One region of the Alteromonas sp. 4NH20-0056 genome, then DNA from elsewhere that is predicted to be linked to it. Evidence: predicted binding sites of a transcription regulator. Region 1 holds the regulator's gene; each other region holds the start of a gene.
The links. Region 1 encodes LexA, which represses DNA repair genes until DNA is damaged. Its sites were predicted from a motif close to TACTGTATNNNNATACAGTA; they were not measured.

Region 1 (5,127 bases):
TAGCGATTTTACTCGCCTTTCTGCTGCTGTAGATACGTTCTCAGCGGGCTCTATTAGTATTGATACAAATACCGTGATTGATGAAGACAATGCGTTTCGTTTAAATGGCGTATTCGATACCATCGACAACCATCGCGATTTCAGAGATGGTGAACGTTTCGCCGTTAACCCAACTTATACATGGATGGTTAGCGACGATACAACTGTTATCGCATCCTATGAATATGTTAATGACGACCGTGTTGTTGACCGTGGTGTACCTTCACTTAACAACAAGCCGTTAGAAGGTGTTGAAGAAACATATTTTGGTGATCCAGACTTCAACAATACAACCCTTGAAGCACACATCGCGCGTTTAAAAGTAGACCATTCTCTTGCGCAAGACTGGAGTATTAACGGAACGGTTCAATTGGCTGACTACGATAAAGCCTATCAAAACCTTTACCCGGTTGGCTTCGATGCAACGGCGACGACGGTTACTTTAGATGGTTATAGAGATACTACTGCCCGCCAAAATGCGTTGTTGCAGCTTAATTTAGTGGGACAGTTCACCACTGGCAATATCGAACATACGTTACTGACGGGTTTTGAGTACGGTAATCAAGATACTGACAATGCGCGTCAAGATACCTTTTTTGCTGACACGCAAGACGATCAAATGACATTCGCGTTTTCTGATCCATTGGTAATCCCTGCGTTTACTTTGACAGACCCGGTTCGCGATCGTGCATCAGACGTTACCTTTGCATCTGCCTTCGTTCAAGATGAAATCAAATTGAACGACAACTGGATTGTGGTCGCCGGCCTTCGCTACGACAACTTTGATATTGACGTAGTAGATGCGATTGAAATCGCCAACGGTATTGAAGATAACAACGATGGTTTTCTTTCAAGTTCTGACTCTCAAGTGTCACCAAGAGCAGGTTTAATTTATAAGCCGTCTGAGTCGGTGTCGTTTTATGCTAGCTACAGTAAGTCATTTTTGCCACGTTCTGGCGACCAGTTCTTGAGCCTAACATTATCTAGTCAAGCGCTTGATGCTGAAGAGTTTGAAAACAAAGAAGTAGGCGTTAAGTGGAACGTGAATGACAGCTTGAGTGTAACCGCAGCTGCCTTTGAAGTAGAACGTGAAAACGGCACTGCGCAAGACCCAAATAACCCAGAAGCCTCAATTCTTACCGGTACAGAAACAACGGGTTTTGAAATCCAAGTTGTGGGTATGCTGACTGAAGCGTGGTCAATCAATGCTGGTTACAGTAATTTAGACGGTGAAGAAATGGGTCGCGTAGTAGATGGCGCAGTGGCCAATCGCGATCTGGCACAGTTGCCTGAGCACATGTTAACAGTATGGAATCAATATACGATTAACGATGCATGGGAAGTGGCTTTGGGCGTGATTCATCAGTCTGAACAGTATGCAACACTTAGCAACACGACTGAATTACCCGATTTTACTCGTGTAGACGCTGCGGTTTACTACACTTACAGCGATGACCTGCGTATTCAGCTGAACGTAGAAAACCTGTTTGATGAGGACTATTTTCCTTCGGCGCACAACGATAACAACATCTCAACAGGCGAGCCGTTAAACGCCCGTGTAAGCGTGCAATATCAGTTCTAGTCTGTGATGAACATGCGAAGCTATGCTTCATTTTAAAAAAGGCGGCTAATAAGCCGCCTTTTTAATGGATTGTGCAAAATCCGCGTGTTCCAGTTCAAAACTAAACTGGCCTCCACAAATCCAGCGCGACATTAAACTGCGCATCGGATGTACTCAGAACGAAAAACGCACGCCCAGATTCAACGTCGTGATTTTTCCGTACTCATACCCGGCGACTAGCGCTATATCGGGACTGAAATACCAACGGCCGTTCACACCTATCAGTATGTCGGATTCGAAGGGATCTGAACCGCTAGATGCGATACCACCGACCGCAGTGTAACGAGCATGACCCTGCAGATGTAAAGACGAAGTAGCAGCCCAAATAACGCCTAACTCAGCACCAAGGCCGCTATCGTCAGCATCGACATCCAGGTTGAAATCTGATGCACGCGCATCCTTGAACTCTAGTTGATCAAGGCTTAGCCGACCGTAGTATGCCAACATTTCCGAGACAGGGTATTGATAACCAACGCCGATTCGCCAGCGTACAACGTCGTACTCACCAGCAGCAGTGTTGATGTCGTTGCTTACTTCAAGCTCTTGGCCTAAAGATGCATACTCACCAAACAGGTGCATTTGATTACTAAACTGCCATGCACCACCAATGGACACGCCACCATCAGCATCGCTTTCTAAGTTTAGAGGACCATTTCCCGTAACCGCTCCAGATGTTTCCACATCGTTGACAAAGCCACCGGTGACTCCTCCCTCGATGTAGGTGAAGCCGATATCACCAGCTTGCACCATCGGTGTGTTAAATAAGACGCTAAATATAGCTGAACCCAACAATATTGCTGATTTGTTTTTCATTAAAATGTCTCTAGTGTTTTTAAGAGCATATGAAAGTTTTGCTCATTCTCATCATACATATAGATAAGTTCTTGCAAAAAATCTCAGTAATCGTGTTTAAATTTTTTAATCTCTGCACTTAAGCATTTATATCACTCATTTCTTTCGTTTAGTAATAACTGTCAGTTTTAGTCGAATTAAATATTGTTGGAATTTTTTCGTATTAAACTGAAACCTACAAATTCAGTCTTATTCTTCTATCGCGCCTCTTGTCATTTATTGTTAGGTGTATATACTTACAGTTAACTGTATAGACAAACAGGCCTTTTATGCGCCCACTTACTGCCAGACAAACCGAAGTTTTCGAACTGATTAAAGCAACAATGCTAGCGACAGGCATGCCACCCACACGTGCAGAAATTGCTCGCGAATTGGGGTTTCGCTCGGCTAATGCCGCAGAAGAGCATCTTAAAGCGCTGGCTAAAAAAGGGGTCATCGAAATCTTACCGGGTACTTCTCGAGGTATTAAGTTAACGCAGCCGCTTGAAGATGAAACGCCAGAAGATGAGGGCCTACCGCTTATTGGGCGTGTTGCCGCCGGTGAACCTATTCTTGCGCAAGAACATGTCGAATCACATTATAAAGTAGATCCCGCGCTGTTTAAGCCACAGGCCGATTTTCTATTGCGTGTTAATGGTATGAGTATGAAAGACATTGGTATTTTAGATGGCGATTTGCTTGCTGTGCATCGCACCACTGACGTGCATAACGGCCAGGTTGTAGTAGCCCGGATTGATGAAGATGTCACCGTTAAGCGCCTTGAAAAGCGTGGAAGAGAAGTATTGTTACACGCCGAAAACGATGAGTTTTCACCTATTAAGGTTGACCTTGCCACAGAACCTTTTGCAATAGAGGGGATTGCGGTTGGTGTTATTCGTAACGCAGACTGGATGTAGGCTTTTACCACTTACTATAGAAAAGCGACCTTAAGGTCGCTTTTTTGCATGTAAAGCGGGCTAAATAGCAGCCGTTTTCTGCTTTAAAGGCGCAGTTATGCCCTGCTAGTAACCTAGCCTACGTAATAGATTTTCCGTGCCCCGCGAAACATATTTTTATTGTTGTAATTACTCATGTTTTAGCTGCTTCGCAGTGATTTCTTGCACCTTTGTAGTGCGAAACACCTTGAATAATCTACATTACTGCCATTTCAAAACCGCATGTGGCGTCACTACATCACCATGTAAAATGAGCCAGTCGTGATGATACTTGCCACCGATTTCTTATTTCTCCTTCTCTACCTAAACATTAAATCTGATTAAAAAATAAGCGGCTCGATGATCTTTTTGCAGAAAAGACTAGACGGGCGGGTTTTATTGCGCAATTCTTAGTCAGTGATTAACAAAATAATAACAATGACTCTAAATTTGTTTTACAAATTGATGTTGTGGGTCAGGCATTAGGAAACCACATTGGTAGAAATAACACGCAAAAGTTGGGTGTTGTTGGTTCTACCATTACGGAGGTGCTGAGTGAAACAACCAACGATACGCGCGGCAAAATGGCTATCTACTTTACCATTATTGCTATGCTCACCTTTGCTTCATGCCGAAGCAGCCGCAGGTGAAGCGTCATCTTTAAACCTTCGACGGGGTGCCACAGATATAAGTGGGCAGGTGTACGATTTACACATGCTTATGTTCTTCATCTGTGTGGGCATAGCCGTTGTCGTATTTGGCGTTATGTTTGCGTCTATGTACTTACATAGAAAGTCGCGCGGTGCGAAGCCAGCGAATTTCCATGAAAACGTAAAAGTAGAAATTGCTTGGACGGTTGTCCCATTCCTCATTCTTATCTTTATGGCGGTCCCTGCTGCCAATACGCTTATTGCAATGGAAGATACTTCAGAGGCTGATATGACTGTGTTGGTCACAGGGTCTCAATGGAAGTGGCATTATAAATACATGGATAAAGACGTTGAGTTTTATTCATTGCTTGCCACCCAGCGCGAACAAATTGCTAATAAGTTCGAAAAGACCGAAAACTATCTTCTAGAAGTCGACCGTCCGTTAGTGATCCCCACGGGCCAAAAAGTACGATTCTTAATTACCTCTGACGACGTTATCCATTCTTGGTGGGTGCCTGATTTTGCCGTTAAGAAAGACGCTAACCCAGGCTTTATCAACGAAGCATGGGCAAACGTGAACGAACCCGGTGTATATCGAGGGCAATGTGCAGAGTTATGTGGCAAAGACCATGGTTATATGCCGATTGTAGTGATAGCGAAAGAACCTGCTGAGTTTGAAGCGTGGATTGGTGAGCAAGAATCTATTGCACGCCAAGCGAAGGAAGAAGAGCAGCGTCTTCTGTCAATGAATATGAGTATGGACGAGCTGATGACCGAAGGCGAGCGCGTATACAACGCAACATGCGCCGCATGTCATATGCCAAATGGTGAAGGTTTACCTGGTGTATTCCCAGCCCTAAAAGGCAGCAAAATGGCCTTAGAAGACCAACCTGCGCATATTGATATTGTATTGCACGGTAAAGGTGGTACTGCCATGCAGGCCTTTGGCAAAATGTTAAGTTTAAAAGAAATTGCAGCAGTGGTGACGTATGAGCGCAACGCCTGGGGTAATAACACTGGCGATATGGTTCAAGCAAAAGACGTTAATGCC
Region 2 (5,127 bases), on a different contig from region 1:
CCCGCGTGCCTGAATTAGTTTTTGGCCCTTATACACTCGAAAATGTTTTAGTAAGCTTTCCAGCAGAAGGGCAGTCAATTGTTATTGAAAAACAGTCGAGTATTTCTGGTACGCTTCGAAAGTCTCAAAAGCAGCAAGGCATTTTAGGCTACGACATACTTAAGCACTTCGTATTAACTATGGACTACGCTAAAGGTCAAGTCCATATCGGCTTGCCCGAAGAGGGATAAACTAGATGGGAGTTTATTTTCTCCCATCTGTGATCATTTTGCGCGCTCTGGCGTCTGACTGTTTTATCATTTCGTCAATTAGTGACGTTTCAGGCATATTTTTCCAGTACTTCTTGGGCATTGAACTTAGCATAGCGTCTTTTTTGATACGGGCGGGGTTAAAAATATTAGCGTAATAAGTAAGCCAATATTTTTCGATGTGATCGTCATCAGGAACCACACTAGAATCAGGATTATCTTCTAACGTAAGTGTTTCCATATCCCAATGAGCCGCACGATACGGCGTGAGTATAGACCATCGCATATTTTTGAAGCGGGTTTGAAAAAAGTCGAGTTTTAACTCTAGACTAAAATGTTCAGGTTCATACCAAGCGATAAAATGCTCATTATCATCAAGCTTAACCTCTCTAAACCTTAAAAACGCACTCATCTTGTAGGCATCACGCTTTACTGCTTTGGCTAGCGTCATAAGCTGCATTATATCGTCGTCAGTTTTTAACCGAATTAAATGTTTGTTTTCAAACATCACCCGCCATAGCACCCGATAACACAATGCGAAACGATGAGCATCGCTATGACACAACGCATATTTGAAAAGCATGAGTACCGCTTTGGGAATAGCATACTGTGTCTGCGGGTTTGTGGCCGCTATGGGTTGTTGACTGTGACCAAATAAGTCGTCTTGAACTGATTGGGCACTTTGCCAAATAATATTCTCAGGAGGAATAGCGTGGGCTAAACACCCTCTTGCAGCCATGCGCCATTCGTCAAAACCAGGCACTGAGTTAATTGTAATGGTTTCCATGTCACAGCTACTTCATTTAAGCGCTAAATAGCTCAAACTGCTTCGGCTGTTTGAACTGAAGTTCGAAATTATTACTATCAAGTAAGTGAATATCGGGGGCATAGTCGCCTACACTAATAAAGGGTTTTAACTTTTTAAGTGGTAAGCGCATTTTAGTAAGATCTATCCAATTAAGCTTTGTATGCCGTCTAATAGCCAGAATTTTTTGCACCGTTCGTGCTCCGAGCCCCGGTACCCGTAACAACATCAATTTGTCGGCTTTATTTAAATCAATCGGAAAGATATGGCGATTGCGTAGTGCCCACGCAAGCTTAGGGTCGTAATCCATATCAAGCATGTCATCGTACACAATCTCATCAAGGGTAAACCCATAAAAACGCAACAGCCAGTCAGCTTGATAGAGGCGGTGCTCGCGAATTAACGGCGCAGGCTTTAACGGCAACACTTCAGACGCATCAGGTATTGGCGAAAACGCCGAGTAATAAACCCGGCGAAGTTTTTGTTGGCTATAAAGTTTTACGCTTGTCCCCAAAATAACTTTATCATTAGAGTCATCGGCGCCGATGATCATCTGTGTAGACTGTCCACCAGGCGCAAAGCGTGGCAGGCGTTTACCCGAATAGGTTTTATCCGTCTTGTGCTCAGCAATTTTGTCTTTGAGCGTGTTCATTGACCCATGAATAGCCCCCAGATCTTTTTCCGGTGCATACTTATTTAAAGATGGTTGCGTCGGCATCTCTACATTGATACTTAACCTATCGGCGTACAAACCAGCTTCCTCTTGTAACTCGGGAGATGCGTTAGGAATAGTTTTAAGGTGAATATACCCTTTAAACCCATGGTCAAGGCGTAAAGACTTGGCAATACGTACCATACTTTCCATCGTTAGGTCCGGTGAGCCAACAATGCCTGAACTAAGAAATAGCCCTTCGATGTAGTTGCGCTTATAAAAATTAAGCGTTAGGTCTACGGTTTCTTTAACACTAAATCGTGCCCGTCGAACACTGCTAGACACTCTGTTTATGCAGTAGTGACAATCGTAGATACAGTAATTAGTCATCAAAATTTTTAGTAAAGAAACACATCTACCATCAGGTGTGAAACTGTGACATATTCCCGAACCACCGGTAAGCGAACCTATACCCGTTTTGTCGGTCTTGCCCGCCTTTCTTTTACCCGCAGAACCGCTTGCACAAGAAGCGTCATACTTGGCTGCATCTGAAAGAATTTCGAGTTTTTGTATCAGTTTATCGTGCATAGCAAATTACTACTTTCTCTAAGCAAATACCTAACACCTGTCAATTTTGAGCGAAAGGCCTAAAAGGGCCAGAATGTATAGACTGTATGGACTTGGGATTCGCTACCGTTATATCATGTATAAATATACAGTACAAATTGATATTAGAAAGTTTGTACTCTTTGCTAGACGGCCAACAATCCGATTCCCTACCTCTCTACGAATACAAAAAAAGGAATGTTAAACGTATTGAAAGCTATGTAGAAAATCCAAAACCGATATAGAGGAGTCAGTTACTGAGTTGGATATGAAGGGATAGATAAGGGCGACGAGGATTATCAGTCAGATAGGCTAGCGTAGGCCGCTAGAACCTTTCTTATTTTCCCTATGAAAGCTCAACACCTGCTAGGTTCATCGTTTTTCCTGGAGCTCCGTGCAATAACGTTGCTTTAAATTCATTAGGTACGGGTTTCTTTTCGAACGTAAGCGAATCGACCATCACATAAACAATTTCAACCGATGCGACAGCTTGTTTAGTTTGCCAATTCAGCATGTCGATTTGCATCGTAAAAGACGTATTGCCAACCTTGCTCACATGCACCGATACGCACAATATGTCGTCGAATTTAGCTGAGCTTTGCCATGATATATTAAGATTAACGACCTGATTATCTAAGCCTTTGTTTGTTAATGCTTGATACCCCCCTATTAACGCTCGCATAAACTCAGTTGCCGCTAAATCTGCGTAGTCAGCGTACCTTGCGTTAAATACAACATTTTGAGGGTCGCATTCGGCATATCGGACTCGTAGCAGCAATTCGAATGCATTAGGTTTAACGTTGGTCATTCATGCTTTCCTTTTCTTTATGCACTGTTTGTATATTCTCCTCACCACCTTCAGATTGCCCTTTAAGGCGCCACTGATCGCCGATAACAGGGTCTTCCGATTTAGGTTCTAGTTCCCAAGAATAGACCTTAACCGCCGGTTTTGGATCGAGCGAATGCCATAAACAAGCACAAAGTACACCAGCCAAAGCACCGAATAAATGGTATTCAAACGATATCCCTTCTTGGCGGGGAAATATGCTCATCGTCATTCCACCATACATGAAAAAAGCAACCATCATAAGCACGACTGAGCGTTTGTCTCTGCGGAAGATACTCACTACAAATAAATAAAAAAATACACCATGGGTTAAACCGCTAGCGCCAATATGATAGCTTTCGCGCCCAAACAGCCATACACCAATACCAGATAGTAACCACACTGTGGTTAACACACGCCAACGTGTTTTCGGATAACCGTAGATGAGAAATGAGCCAAGTACTAACATGGGCAGCGTGTTGTTGAAAATGTGCTCTAACGAGCCGTGGATAAGGGGCGCCGTTATGATCCCAACCAAACCATGCAGGGCTAAAGGATAAACCCCGAGCCAACTTAGGTCGACGTTGAAATTGAGTTCGAAAGCTTTAAAGCACCAAATAAAACCCACGGCGAACGCGGTGATTAACATACTGTTTTTGAGTGACGTCGTATTCATCTGTTAAATTTATGGGCAATTTATAAAATAACAATGCATGCTCATTCAGACTCCGTTCAGCAAACTTCTTATAGGCTTAATGGCATTACAAAAAAACAATTAATCATCGCAACATTCAATTTTTTAAAGGACTAAAATGCTTACTCGTTTTTTTCGTTTTTCAGCCACCGCAGCCACTTTATTTTTCACTCAACAGGCGTGCGCAGAAGAATACCAAACCTTTATCAGCGCAAGCCTATTATCATATGAGAGTTCGCTCACCCAAGATGGACAAACAACATCAGACACCAACAATATATGGAATGTAAGTGGAACATATTTCTTTGATCCTCGACCATCTTTAGGCCCGCTAAATGAATTTGATTATATTATTCAGCAAAGCTCTGTCAGTGCAGGCTTACTTGGCGATGGTGGGAACCGCCAGTATTTGATAGGTGGGGAATACATAGCGAATGATTGGGTAGTCTTTGGTGATGCTGTATACACGTCAGATAGCGATACTGAGATTCTGACGGTAGGATTAGGCTATTTTCTCACAAAAGACATTAAGTTATCTATTTCCAATACAAGTGGTGATGGGATAAGTGGTTTAACTGATTCTGATGAATCTTTTTTCAAATTTACGGCCGATTATGTAATGCAACTTGATGGTAAAGACTATGTTGGCTTCTCGTATAACACAGATGAAGATTTGAATGTGCAGCAACTTCGAACAAAGTATTTTGGTTCGCTGTCTGGTGGACGATATGTTGTTCTTAATGCGAACCTCAGTGTTTTTGACGATGACGTTTTCTCAGATGATACGCTTAATCTTGGCGGCGCTTATTACTTCAACCAGTTTACTAGTATTGGTGCGGGTATTAATGTAATGGGAGATACTGATTCATATAGCATTTTTGCTAAGCATTTCATTAATACACGCTCGTCGCTACAGGTCAGTTACTCTAGCAGTGAACAAAGAAATGTCGACTCGGGATTTGGTCAGTTCTCATTTGAAAGTGACGTGTGGCAAGTAAACTATGTATATCAATATTAAGTAAGCGTTCAACGGGCATAGTAGTGCCCGTTAAGCATTACTCATCTGTGGCAATAAAATCAGGGTATTGCAGCGGAGATTCAATTAGCGTTTCTAATGGCACTGGTTTACTGAACATAAAGCCCTGAACATAATCGCAACCATGCTCAACCATATAATTCCATTGCAACTCGTTTTCTATACCCTCCGCACAAACCGTCAGTGAAAGGCGCTTTGCCAAGTCGATGATAGCCCCTGTTACTAATCGACTTCTTTCTGAATTGGCCAAATCGCTTACA
Region 3 (5,127 bases), on a different contig from region 1:
TCATTAAAAGTAAAGTAGCTTCCCACTATCAGTTTTATCGGTAAGCGTTGATGGATTATTTCGTCATACGCTTTTACCACACCGGCGACAGAGCATTCATCAGTAATTGCAATAGCGTCGTACCCTAAAAACGACGCGGTAGTAACCAGTTCTGCAGGAGACGAGGCACCACAAAGGAAGCTAAAATGGCTTTGACAAAAAAGCTCGCTATACACTAGCTATATACCCCTTGTACCCACCAAGACTGATCTTGATCTTTAAATACCAATAAGCGCACGCCAGCGTTTGTTTGGGCAATAAAGTAGTCGCGTTTGTAATTGAGTTGTTCCCACCAACCGCTTTCTAGTCTTACTGGACCGAAACATATTTTTGTTGATGTGGTGAGTGGTGTAGGGGTCTCTAGTAAGAAGGTAGGGCTAACGGCAGTATATTGAACGGCTTTTTCAGTGACGACATTAGTACAGGTTTGTTGTTCGAACATATGACTGTCACCAAGCGCAGGCGTGTAGGTACTAGTGTCGCCTAACTTTGCCTTTAGCCGACCAATAAGTTGCTTCTGCGCAATTGTGGTAAATCGGTTTGAGAAGAAGTCTGTTGTTCCTTCCTCAATCAGCTCAAATTGTTCACAGTGTAATGCAATAGAAATCGCCGGCGCTAAGAGCGTGATGGTCTCTATCTTTAAACTTACCAATGACAGCCAGCTTGATAGTGATGATTGCGGTGTTGCTGCGCTCACCGAAAACACAAGGGGCTGGCCTTCTCGATAGGATATCGTAAAGGTTAATAGGCTGGTAAGTAAGTTTCTTGCTCGAAGATAATGCTCTAGTGCGGTAATACATTGTGTAACGTAGCGCATGAGGTGTGCGGTATTTTCCACTTCGTAAGGTAATAGAATAAACGACTCAAAATGTTCTGAGGGTCTAAATAGCGTTACTTGTGGAAAAGTTTCACCGCGTAATGCGGTTAAATATTGAATTACCGTGTTGGAAAATCGACGGCCTAGTTCGTGAACAGGCAAACGTAATAACTGCCCGACATTGTGAATGCCTACTTTAGATAAGGTAGACAGCGTTTTATTATCTAATTCACTATGCTTAAGTAGGCAGGTCGATAACAAGCGAGTAATGTCTTGCTGCGTATAGCCGCATTTATTTATAGCTTGATGCGCAAGTAGCTTTGCAGCTTCTATACCCCACGCGGTAGCGTAATGATAGTGAATACCCTCATGATTGAACTCTTGCGTTAATACATTCCACAAAATATCGTAGCTACCATAATACTGTAGCAAGTTGTCTAGCCTTATCGCCATACCGCTGATGCTATCGAGCATAATGTCTGAGGCTAACGGATAGAGCCGATGGGCTAACGCGGTAAGCGTACGTTTTTCTGCATCTGCATCAAACGTTAGTATGTTTACATGCGGACATAATGCAGCTGTTTGAGCAAGCCCATGGCCGCTTTCAATACCGGCATTTGTTGCTGCCTGATTTAACTGTATAACGCAATTGTCTTTATCACTGTATGTGATGATAGGCTCAGCATATTCTTGCGCATCACAACATTGCGCGTGTGCATCCAGCGTTAATTGATAACAGTAAAAGTACGCCCAAATCATGGTTAAATAACCGAGTTAAAGGCCTGTTGCTGCGATGTGCTTTTGCACATAGCAGATTGAATAGCGGTATTATCGGGCGTCCATGGTAGTGAAATACTTATGCCTTTTACGGGCCAGCCATGGCGTTGTTTAAGTACATCAACAGTGACATTCTTCTCATGTCGATGCAGTGAGAGGTCTAAACTGATAGGCAGTGATGTGTCACGCGGGTTATCACAGAAAATTAAACACAGCGCATCGTTATGTGTGGAAGCCACCTGTAAACGGCGAGCCGTTTTTGCAGTTAACTTGTTGTTCCACAATACAACGCAATGGCACGCAGTGCTTTTCAAGCATTGTTCTGCTGCCCACAAAGCGTCGTCATCAGATTGCGCATTAATCGCTAACGTTTGCTTTAAATCTATACCAAATGCATTTAACCATGGTGCTTGGATAATGGCGGGACAATTGATGAATACCCGAAGCTTATGTTTTTGAGGTTCAGTCAATACGGCCTTGAACAACGACAGTTCACCAATACCGGTATGAGACGATATACGAACCACGCCAGAGGGGGCGATACCGCCATTCAATGCATTATCTAAGGGCTGATGACCTAATGCATATTTTTGCTCACAGGAGGTACGCTGGCTAGCACGCCAGATATTGGGGTTGTCATATAAAGCGGTAAGAGACGTTTTCATAGCACCAAAATACTGTATGTATGTACAGTATTATAGTGAAGCGCAATACCTTTTCAAGCAATGTGCGCTGCTTGGCAGCACACACATCGCTAGTTATTTGATATATATGAAGATCTTTAGTTAGGCTTGAGCCGGGTGAGACGGTGCTGGCGTTGCTTTAGGATTATTACCGTTTACTGTATTCGTAACCAACTGGCAAAAGTTAATAAAGCCGTCGGCAGTATTTTTAGACCATGCCATTCTGACATTACTTGGTAATGCTTTGACAACTTCAATGACATCTTCAAACGAGGTGCTCTCAGACGCCAATGCTTTTTTCAATGCTTCCTCTAGTGTTGCCCCTTTCTCGTTACACAGCATGACGACAGTAGAGAAGTTACGCATTAACGGAAGCAATGCATTGTACTGATTTTGCTCGATAAGCTTACTCTTAAATGCACTTTCAATACGAGATGTATAAGCCTTCTCCAGCGCATCGGTAACTAATACAAGGTTGTGGTAAGCATAATTCACCTTGCTGTTACTCTGTTTTACCGAATGGCGAGTTAACGCTAACTCTCTTTGTAAGTTTTGAATGCGTAAGACAAAGTAAATCAAAAACAGGGTAAGTAGCCCTATGATACCAAACGCGACAAGAATCATATTTTTGCCTTTTCTTCTTCTATAAATGAATTGATATGCTGCTCTAGGATAAATAGAGGAACAGAACCGTTTTCTAACACAGCGCGATGAAATTTACGAACGTCAAAATTAGCCCCTAATGCCTGCTCTGCTTTTTTTCGAAGGGCTTTTATTTTTATTTCACCAATCTTGTAAGAGAGTGCTTGCGCTGGCCATGAAATATAACGGTCTATTTCAGTATTGACGTTGTGCTCAGAAAGCGCGGTATTTTCCATCATAAAGTCAACGGCTTGTTGTCTGCTCCAGCCCATCATGTGCATGCCTGTATCTACAACCAGACGGCACGCTCGCCACATTTCATAGCTAAGACGCCCGAAGTCATCATAAGGGTCTTCATAAATACCTACTTCTATACCTAAGAATTCAGAATATAGTCCCCAGCCTTCACCAAAGGCTGAAATATACGTGTTGCGACGCACCATAGGTAAATCTTCTAACTCAGCCGCAAGCGATATTTGCAGGTGGTGACCTGGCACGGCCTCGTGCAATGTTAGTGCGGGTAAGGCATATAAAGGACGTTTATCTAAGGCGTAGGTATTAACCCAATAATAACCTGGTTGGTCATCTCTGCTAGGGTGAATATATCGGCCAGTCGTATATTTAGGGGCAATGCTATCGGGTACGGGAGCAACACCATAAGGAGTGCGCGGTAAGTATTCAAACAACTGTGGAAGCTTAGCGTCCATCTTCTTAGCAATAAACGACGCTTCTTTTAAAAGCGCTTCTGCACTTTCAGCATAAAACTGAGGATCTTCTCGTAAGAAAGCAATGAAATCATTAATTGAGCCGTCAAAGTTCACCTTATCCACAACAGCCTGCATTTCAGCACGAATACGTTTTACTTCTTTAAGACCTAAAGCGTGGATTGCTTCTGGGCTCATGTCTGTTGTGGTGTAGTGTTTTGCTCTATTGGCATAATATTGCTCACCGTCGGGCCAACTTTTCGCGGCAATGTCCTCTCGAGAGCTTGGAATATACGTTTCTACCATAAAGTCATAAAACGCCTGATAAGCAGGTAACACACGAGTAGTAATGGTTTCAATAGCGCGCTGTTTCAATGCCTGTTGTTGTGTTTCATCGATGAATTCAGGAAATGAAGTAAAGGGGGCAAAAAAGCCGCTTTCCTCTGCGCTCTCAACCAGATAAGTCGAGATAGAATCTTCAAACCCTTCAAGAACCACACGAGGCTGGGTATAACCTTCAGCAATACCTGCTCTCATATAATCAATTTGTTGCATGAAGTAAGGGAGTAGTGCATCTAGTCGCGCTAAGTAATCGTCATAATCCTTTTGGGTTTTAAAAGACGCGACATTAGGTAGGCCGCCCATTGCACTATGAAATCCATATTCGGAATTAATAGGAACCAGATACGAACGAAAACGGTAATCATCAATGTAATTATCGATACGGTACTTTTGCATTAATAGCGCAATGTACGCATCTTGAGATAAATTTTTATCTGAGTAGGCGTTAAGCGCCGTGCGATAGTCCACCCACTTAGCGTGCTGTTCACCTAACGCTTTCAAAGAGATATCAGGAAGCTTGCTATTTTGCGCTTCAACACCGTGTCGAGAAGCAAGCAGCGGAGAAATAGATAATTCATACTGCCAGATATCATCAAGCAGTGAATAGAAGGTAGTATCTTTATTTTGTTGTGCTGACAGCATGAAACTACTGGCGGCTAAAATCACGAGTAATGCGTAGCGAAACATAAGGGCCTCCGGCAACCTGTATACCGGTATCGCCCGGCTGGTTACTCTTTTGGTGTATATATGGGACTTGGAAACCTTGTTACTTTATCAGATTTATTTTCTAATTTAGTAATTTTGGCTAAACCTTTTTTCGTTACTGAATCAATTCGTAAAATATTGTGCATCGGAATATAGGTTTTATTCACTTCTGCAAACTCAGCTTTCAACCTTTCATGAGACGGATCGACAACCACGCTGGTGTGGGTGTCCCAAACAAAGTCGCCAATTTCAACAAAACCAAATAAAGCACCTTGCGACAAGGCTTTTACATAAAGTTCGTAACGTTCACCGTCGTTAATAAATTGAACGCGATAAAGGGTGAGTTCTTCGGTCATAAACTGCTCTTTAATAGAAGATAGAGGGCTAAAACGGCCTGTCGATTTTACAGTGGTCTATA
Region 4 (5,127 bases), on a different contig from region 1:
ATATTACGGGTGTCCCTTTACTTTTAAGCCGTTGAATAAATTCCATTACGGTGCTTGTAGCCATGATGTCTAAACCAGTAGTAGGTTCATCAAGTACCACAAGAGAAGGCTCGTGAATAACCGCTCGCGCGATGGACGTTTTTTGCTTCATTCCAGAAGAAAAATTTTCCGCACGTCGCTCTAAGAAACTTTCCATATCAAGAAGATCTGCCATTTCTTCAATTCTGGCATCGATAGTTTTTCTATCCAAGCCGTGTAATTCGCCGAAATAAGCAATATTCTCACGCCCGGTGAGGCGGCCGTATAGGCCGGTAGAACTAGAAAGGAAACCAATCTTTTTTCGCGCGATGATTGGGTTCGCCAGTACATCGTCACCATCAATAAGCACTTTTCCACTATCCGGCTTAAGTGCCGTCGATAGCATACGTAATGTCGTTGTTTTACCCGCGCCGTTAGGCCCTAACAACCCCAGTACTTGTCCTTTCCCACAGGTAAAAGAGACATCTCTTACCGACTGAAAATAGCGTCCTTTCAAACGCGGGTCTTTCTTTTCTTGTTCGCTCAACTTTTTGGGGTTTTCCACCTCAAAGCGCTTCGCTAGGCCTGATATTTCAATCATCTTTTGTTCCCTGTTTTATTTACCCTAACGGTGATGTGACAAACTTTGCATGCACGTCGTTTTTATACTTACACGTACTTAGTCTGTTGTTCTTATTATTTATTACAGCATTCCTGCTTTTTTTACCTTGTACAAGTATTGTGCATAGTTAAAGTGTTAGAAAATATGTTGCGCCCATAAAAAAACCCACCATATAGGTGGGTTTTTCCAAATCGTCAGCCGTTATTCAGGCTTTAAATCATCTTCAACTTGCGCAGCGTCTTCTGCTTTAACCGTTTTAGGAAGAAGCAGCTCTTCACGAATTTTCAGTTCTATTTCATTCGCTATCTCAGGGTGCTCTTTCAAATATTTCATTACGTTCGCTTTACCCTGACCTATGCGATCGCCTTTGTAGCTATACCAAGCACCGGCTTTATCAACTAACTTTTGCTTAACGCCTAAGTCAATCAACTCCGCTTCTTTACTGATACCTTCACCATAACGGATCATGAATTCAGCTTGTCTAAACGGAGGCGCCACTTTGTTTTTCACAACTTTAACGCGCGTTTCATTTCCAACCACTTCGTCACCTTCTTTTACTGCACCAATACGGCGAATATCAAGACGAACTGAAGAGTAGAATTTAAGTGCGTTACCACCAGTAGTGGTTTCTGGGTTACCAAACATCACACCAATCTTCATACGGATTTGGTTGATGAAAATACATAATGTATTTGAGCGTTTGATATTACCCGTTAGCTTACGCAGTGCCTGTGACATTAAGCGTGCCTGAAGGCCAACATGAGAGTCACCCATATCTCCTTCAATTTCCGCTTTCGGCGTCAATGCTGCTACTGAATCGACAATAACTACGTCAACCGCACCAGAGCGCACTAGCATGTCGCAAATCTCTAGCGCTTGTTCACCTGTATCTGGCTGAGATACCAATAAATCATCGATGTTAACGCCAAGTTTACCCGCATAAACAGGGTCGAGTGCATGCTCTGCATCGACAAACGCGCAGGTTTTGCCTTTTTTCTGCGCTTCAGCAATAACTTGCAGCGTAAGCGTTGTTTTACCTGATGACTCAGGACCGTAAATTTCAACTACTCGACCACATGGCAACCCACCTATTCCTAGTGCGATATCGATAGTCAGTGAACCGGTAGATATTGATTCAATATCCATTGCTTGGTTGTCGCCTAAACGCATAATTGCGCCTTTGCCGAACTGTTTTTCTATTTGTCCGACTGCAGCAGTAAGCGCTTTTGATCTATTATCGTCCACGTCATTATCCTCTAGGATTGGCGGTTAAATACATTTGATATGTTTAATGGGTTAAACCTTATCAATTTATGCCTGCATTCTATACTGTACAAGCATACAGTTTCAAGCTGTGTTTTGAATTTTATTTGAAGATTGTCATTCACTTGATGGCGTCGGGCACGCGCCTAGTCGTTTATCATTGTCAATAATTCAGATATTGCGAACGTTACTGCCTGAGCTCGAACGGCGTCACGCCCACCGGCAAACAATTGCTTTATTTCACGTTTTCTTTCACCACAGATAAACCCAAACCACACTGTACCGACGGGTTTGTCGCTACTTCCCCCGCCTGGCCCAGCAATGCCACTCACCGTCACCACAAGGTTTGCCTGGCTTTTATCCTGCGCGCCAGTTGCCATTTCTGCCACGGTTTCCTGTGACACCGCACCGTGTGTCATCAATGTCGCTTCTTTTACGTTCAAGCTGGTATGCTTAGCGTCGTTTGAATAGGTTACCCACGATTGCTTAAACCAATCGGAACTACCAGAAACACTCGTAAAAGCAAAGGCTATACCTCCGCCAGTGCACGACTCTGCACAAGATACACTCCAGCCTTTTTTCCTTAACGCTGCACCCAAGGCCACAACATGATCGCGCAGCTCATCGCTAAGAGTTACGCAGTTATCTTCACTATTTTCAGTGGGGGTTTCTTCAAAGTTCATCGTAATCAAGCCCAATAAAAAGCATGTTGTTGACAGTGTATCATGACAGATAAATGGTACTGAATATTCATCTGCCATTCTCGCGACGATAAAGTTATACCTCGTGATGATATTTGTTACCATATGTGCTGCATTACGACAGCTAACATAACTGCAAGAGGCTCTTTTGGAATCACACACACCCATGATGCGTCAGTATTTAAGTATAAAGGCGCAGCACCCTTCTATTTTATTGTTTTACCGTATGGGCGATTTCTATGAACTGTTCTTTGATGACGCCAAAAAAGCCGCGGAGCTTCTTGATATTTCTCTCACTGCTAGAGGGAAATCCGGCGGCGACCCCATTCCAATGGCGGGGGTTCCGTATCACGCTGTTGAGGGGTACTTGTCTCGTCTCGTAAGAATGGGCGAGTCAGTGGCGATTTGTGAGCAAGTGGGCGACCCTGCAACCAGTAAGGGGCCCGTTGAGCGTCAAGTTAAGCGCATTATCACCCCTGGAACCGTGACCGACGAGGCGTTACTTGAAGAGCGCAGAGACAACATTTTAGCCGCGGTATGTGGCCACAGTATGCATTATGGACTCGCCACGTTAGATGTTGCAAGCGGGCGATTTGTTGTCGCTGAATGCGACAGCGATGAAAGTTTGTTGGCAGAGCTTCAACGAATAAACCCAGCAGAAATTCTTCACCCAGAAGGGTTTGAAAATCTCGAATTAATTGAGAATAGAAAAGGTCTTCGCCGTCGCCCTGAATGGGAATTTGATACCGATACTGCAATAGAGCAATTAAACGCTCAATTTGAGACAACAACCCTCGATGGTTTCGGAATCACTGGTATCACTAAAGGCTTAGGCGCAGCAGGGTGCGTGCTGCAGTATGTCAAAGACACGCAACGCACTGCCCTTCCACATATTCGTCGTATTCAGACCGAACAACAAGACAGCCGCGTGCAGTTAGATGCAGCAACAAGACGCAACTTGGAACTGACGCACAACCTTTCAGGAAGCCAAGAAAACACGCTATTTAGCGTAATGGATACGACGACCACGGCAATGGGTAGCCGTATGCTTCAACGTGTTATTCATTCCCCTATAACCGACCAACATGAACTCGATAGCCGTTTAGACGCGGTGGACGGTTTTATTAACGACGCGCCTGATGATATCCGTTCAGCGCTCAAACATATCGGTGATATCGAGCGAATTATGGCTCGTCTCGCACTGCGCTCTGCCCGACCGCGTGACTTTGCTCGCTTAAAAAATGCGTTTAACACATTGCCTGATTTACAAGACGCCCTTATTCGTTATGACTCTGAACAAGTTCAGCGTGTGGCAAAAACGATAGGCACGTATCCAACCTTACAAGCTTTGCTCAATAAGGCCATTATTGACAATCCACCTGTCATTATTCGCGACGGTGGCGTAATTGCTGAAGGATATAACGATGAACTTGATGAATTGCGCAAGTTATCACAAGGGGCAACTGACTATCTTGATGCAATGGAGCAAAGAGAGCGAGAGCGCACGGGTATTGCAACGTTAAAGGTCGGGTATAACCGAGTTCACGGATTCTTTATCGAAATCAGCCGCGCGAACAGTGCCAATGCCCCAGCCGACTATATTCGCAGACAAACACTCAAAAACACTGAGCGTTACATAACCCCTGAACTAAAGGAGCACGAAGATAAAGTCTTAAGCAGCCAAGGCGCAGCGCTCGCATTAGAAAAGCAATTATATGAAGCCTTATTTGATGATTTTACCGACTATTTGAACGCCTTAATCGACAGCGCAGCAGCGCTCGCTAAACTTGATGTACTTTGCTGTTTCGCTGAACGTGCAACATCGCTTGACTGGCATCGACCCGTGCTAAGTAGCAAGTGTGAATTGACCTACCAAGAAGGTCGTCATCCTGTGGTTGAGAGCGTGATGAAAACGCCTTTCATTGCTAACCCTGTAACGCTTGATAATGCGCGTAGAATGCTGATTATCACCGGCCCAAATATGGGCGGTAAATCAACCTACATGCGACAAACAGCGCTTATTACGTTATTAGCTTACATCGGTAGTTATGTGCCTGCGCAACATGCACACATAGGTAAGATAGATAGAATATTCACTCGTATCGGCGCGTCGGACGATTTAGCGTCAGGCCGTTCAACGTTCATGGTTGAAATGACTGAAACGGCGAACATTTTAAATAACGCAACTGAGCATTCGTTGGTATTGATGGACGAGATAGGTCGCGGAACCAGTACCTACGATGGGTTATCTCTTGCATGGGCTTGCGCGAGTTACTTAGCAAAACACCTTAATGCTTACACATTATTTGCTACGCACTACTTCGAACTTACCGAGTTGCCAGATATGCAAGAAGGCGTCGTGAATGTGCACCTTGATGCTGTGGAATTTGAAGACACCATACGGTTTATGCATACCGTATCAGAAGGGGCGGCGAGTAAAAGTTTTGGTTTACAAGTTGCACAATTAGCCGGCGTACCCAAAGCAGTGATCGCAGCAGCCCAGCAAAAGCTAGCATTACTAGA

Region 2: a site for LexA is predicted at 2,407-2,426, ahead of AC27EZ_RS00360 (putative DNA modification/repair radical SAM protein). Genes of this name have one in related genera too.
Region 3: a site for LexA is predicted at 2,309-2,328, ahead of imuA (translesion DNA synthesis-associated protein ImuA). Genes of this name have one in related genera too.
Region 4: a site for LexA is predicted at 1,968-1,987, ahead of recA (recombinase RecA). Genes of this name have one in related genera too.

The regions. Positions count from the first base shown of each region.
Region 1 covers NZ_BAAJLS010000004.1:123,975-129,101, forward strand. The annotation lists gene AC27EZ_RS09175 (TonB-dependent receptor) at 1-1,621, shown strand, start outside; gene AC27EZ_RS09180 (hypothetical protein) at 1,775-2,473, opposite strand; gene lexA (transcriptional repressor LexA) at 2,782-3,408, shown strand; gene coxB (cytochrome c oxidase subunit II) at 4,033-5,127, shown strand, end outside.
Region 2 covers NZ_BAAJLS010000001.1:70,293-75,419, forward strand. The annotation lists gene AC27EZ_RS00350 (aspartyl protease family protein) at 1-230, shown strand, start outside; gene AC27EZ_RS00355 (TIGR03915 family putative DNA repair protein) at 244-1,035, opposite strand; gene AC27EZ_RS00360 (putative DNA modification/repair radical SAM protein) at 1,052-2,293, opposite strand; gene AC27EZ_RS00365 (acyl-CoA thioesterase) at 2,658-3,119, opposite strand; gene AC27EZ_RS00370 (rhomboid family intramembrane serine protease) at 3,106-3,813, opposite strand; gene AC27EZ_RS00375 (putative porin) at 3,950-4,849, shown strand; gene AC27EZ_RS00380 (putative bifunctional diguanylate cyclase/phosphodiesterase) at 4,887-5,127, opposite strand, start outside.
Region 3 covers NZ_BAAJLS010000003.1:4,646-9,772, forward strand. The annotation lists gene AC27EZ_RS06160 (error-prone DNA polymerase) at 1-215, opposite strand, end outside; gene AC27EZ_RS06165 (Y-family DNA polymerase) at 215-1,615, opposite strand; gene imuA (translesion DNA synthesis-associated protein ImuA) at 1,618-2,298, opposite strand; gene AC27EZ_RS06175 (hypothetical protein) at 2,419-2,940, opposite strand; gene AC27EZ_RS06180 (DUF885 domain-containing protein) at 2,937-4,691, opposite strand; gene AC27EZ_RS06185 (DUF1820 family protein) at 4,733-5,065, opposite strand.
Region 4 covers NZ_BAAJLS010000001.1:442,288-447,414, forward strand. The annotation lists gene AC27EZ_RS02045 (ATP-binding cassette domain-containing protein) at 1-619, opposite strand, end outside; gene recA (recombinase RecA) at 842-1,885, opposite strand; gene AC27EZ_RS02055 (CinA family protein) at 2,050-2,592, opposite strand; gene mutS (DNA mismatch repair protein MutS) at 2,771-5,127, shown strand, end outside.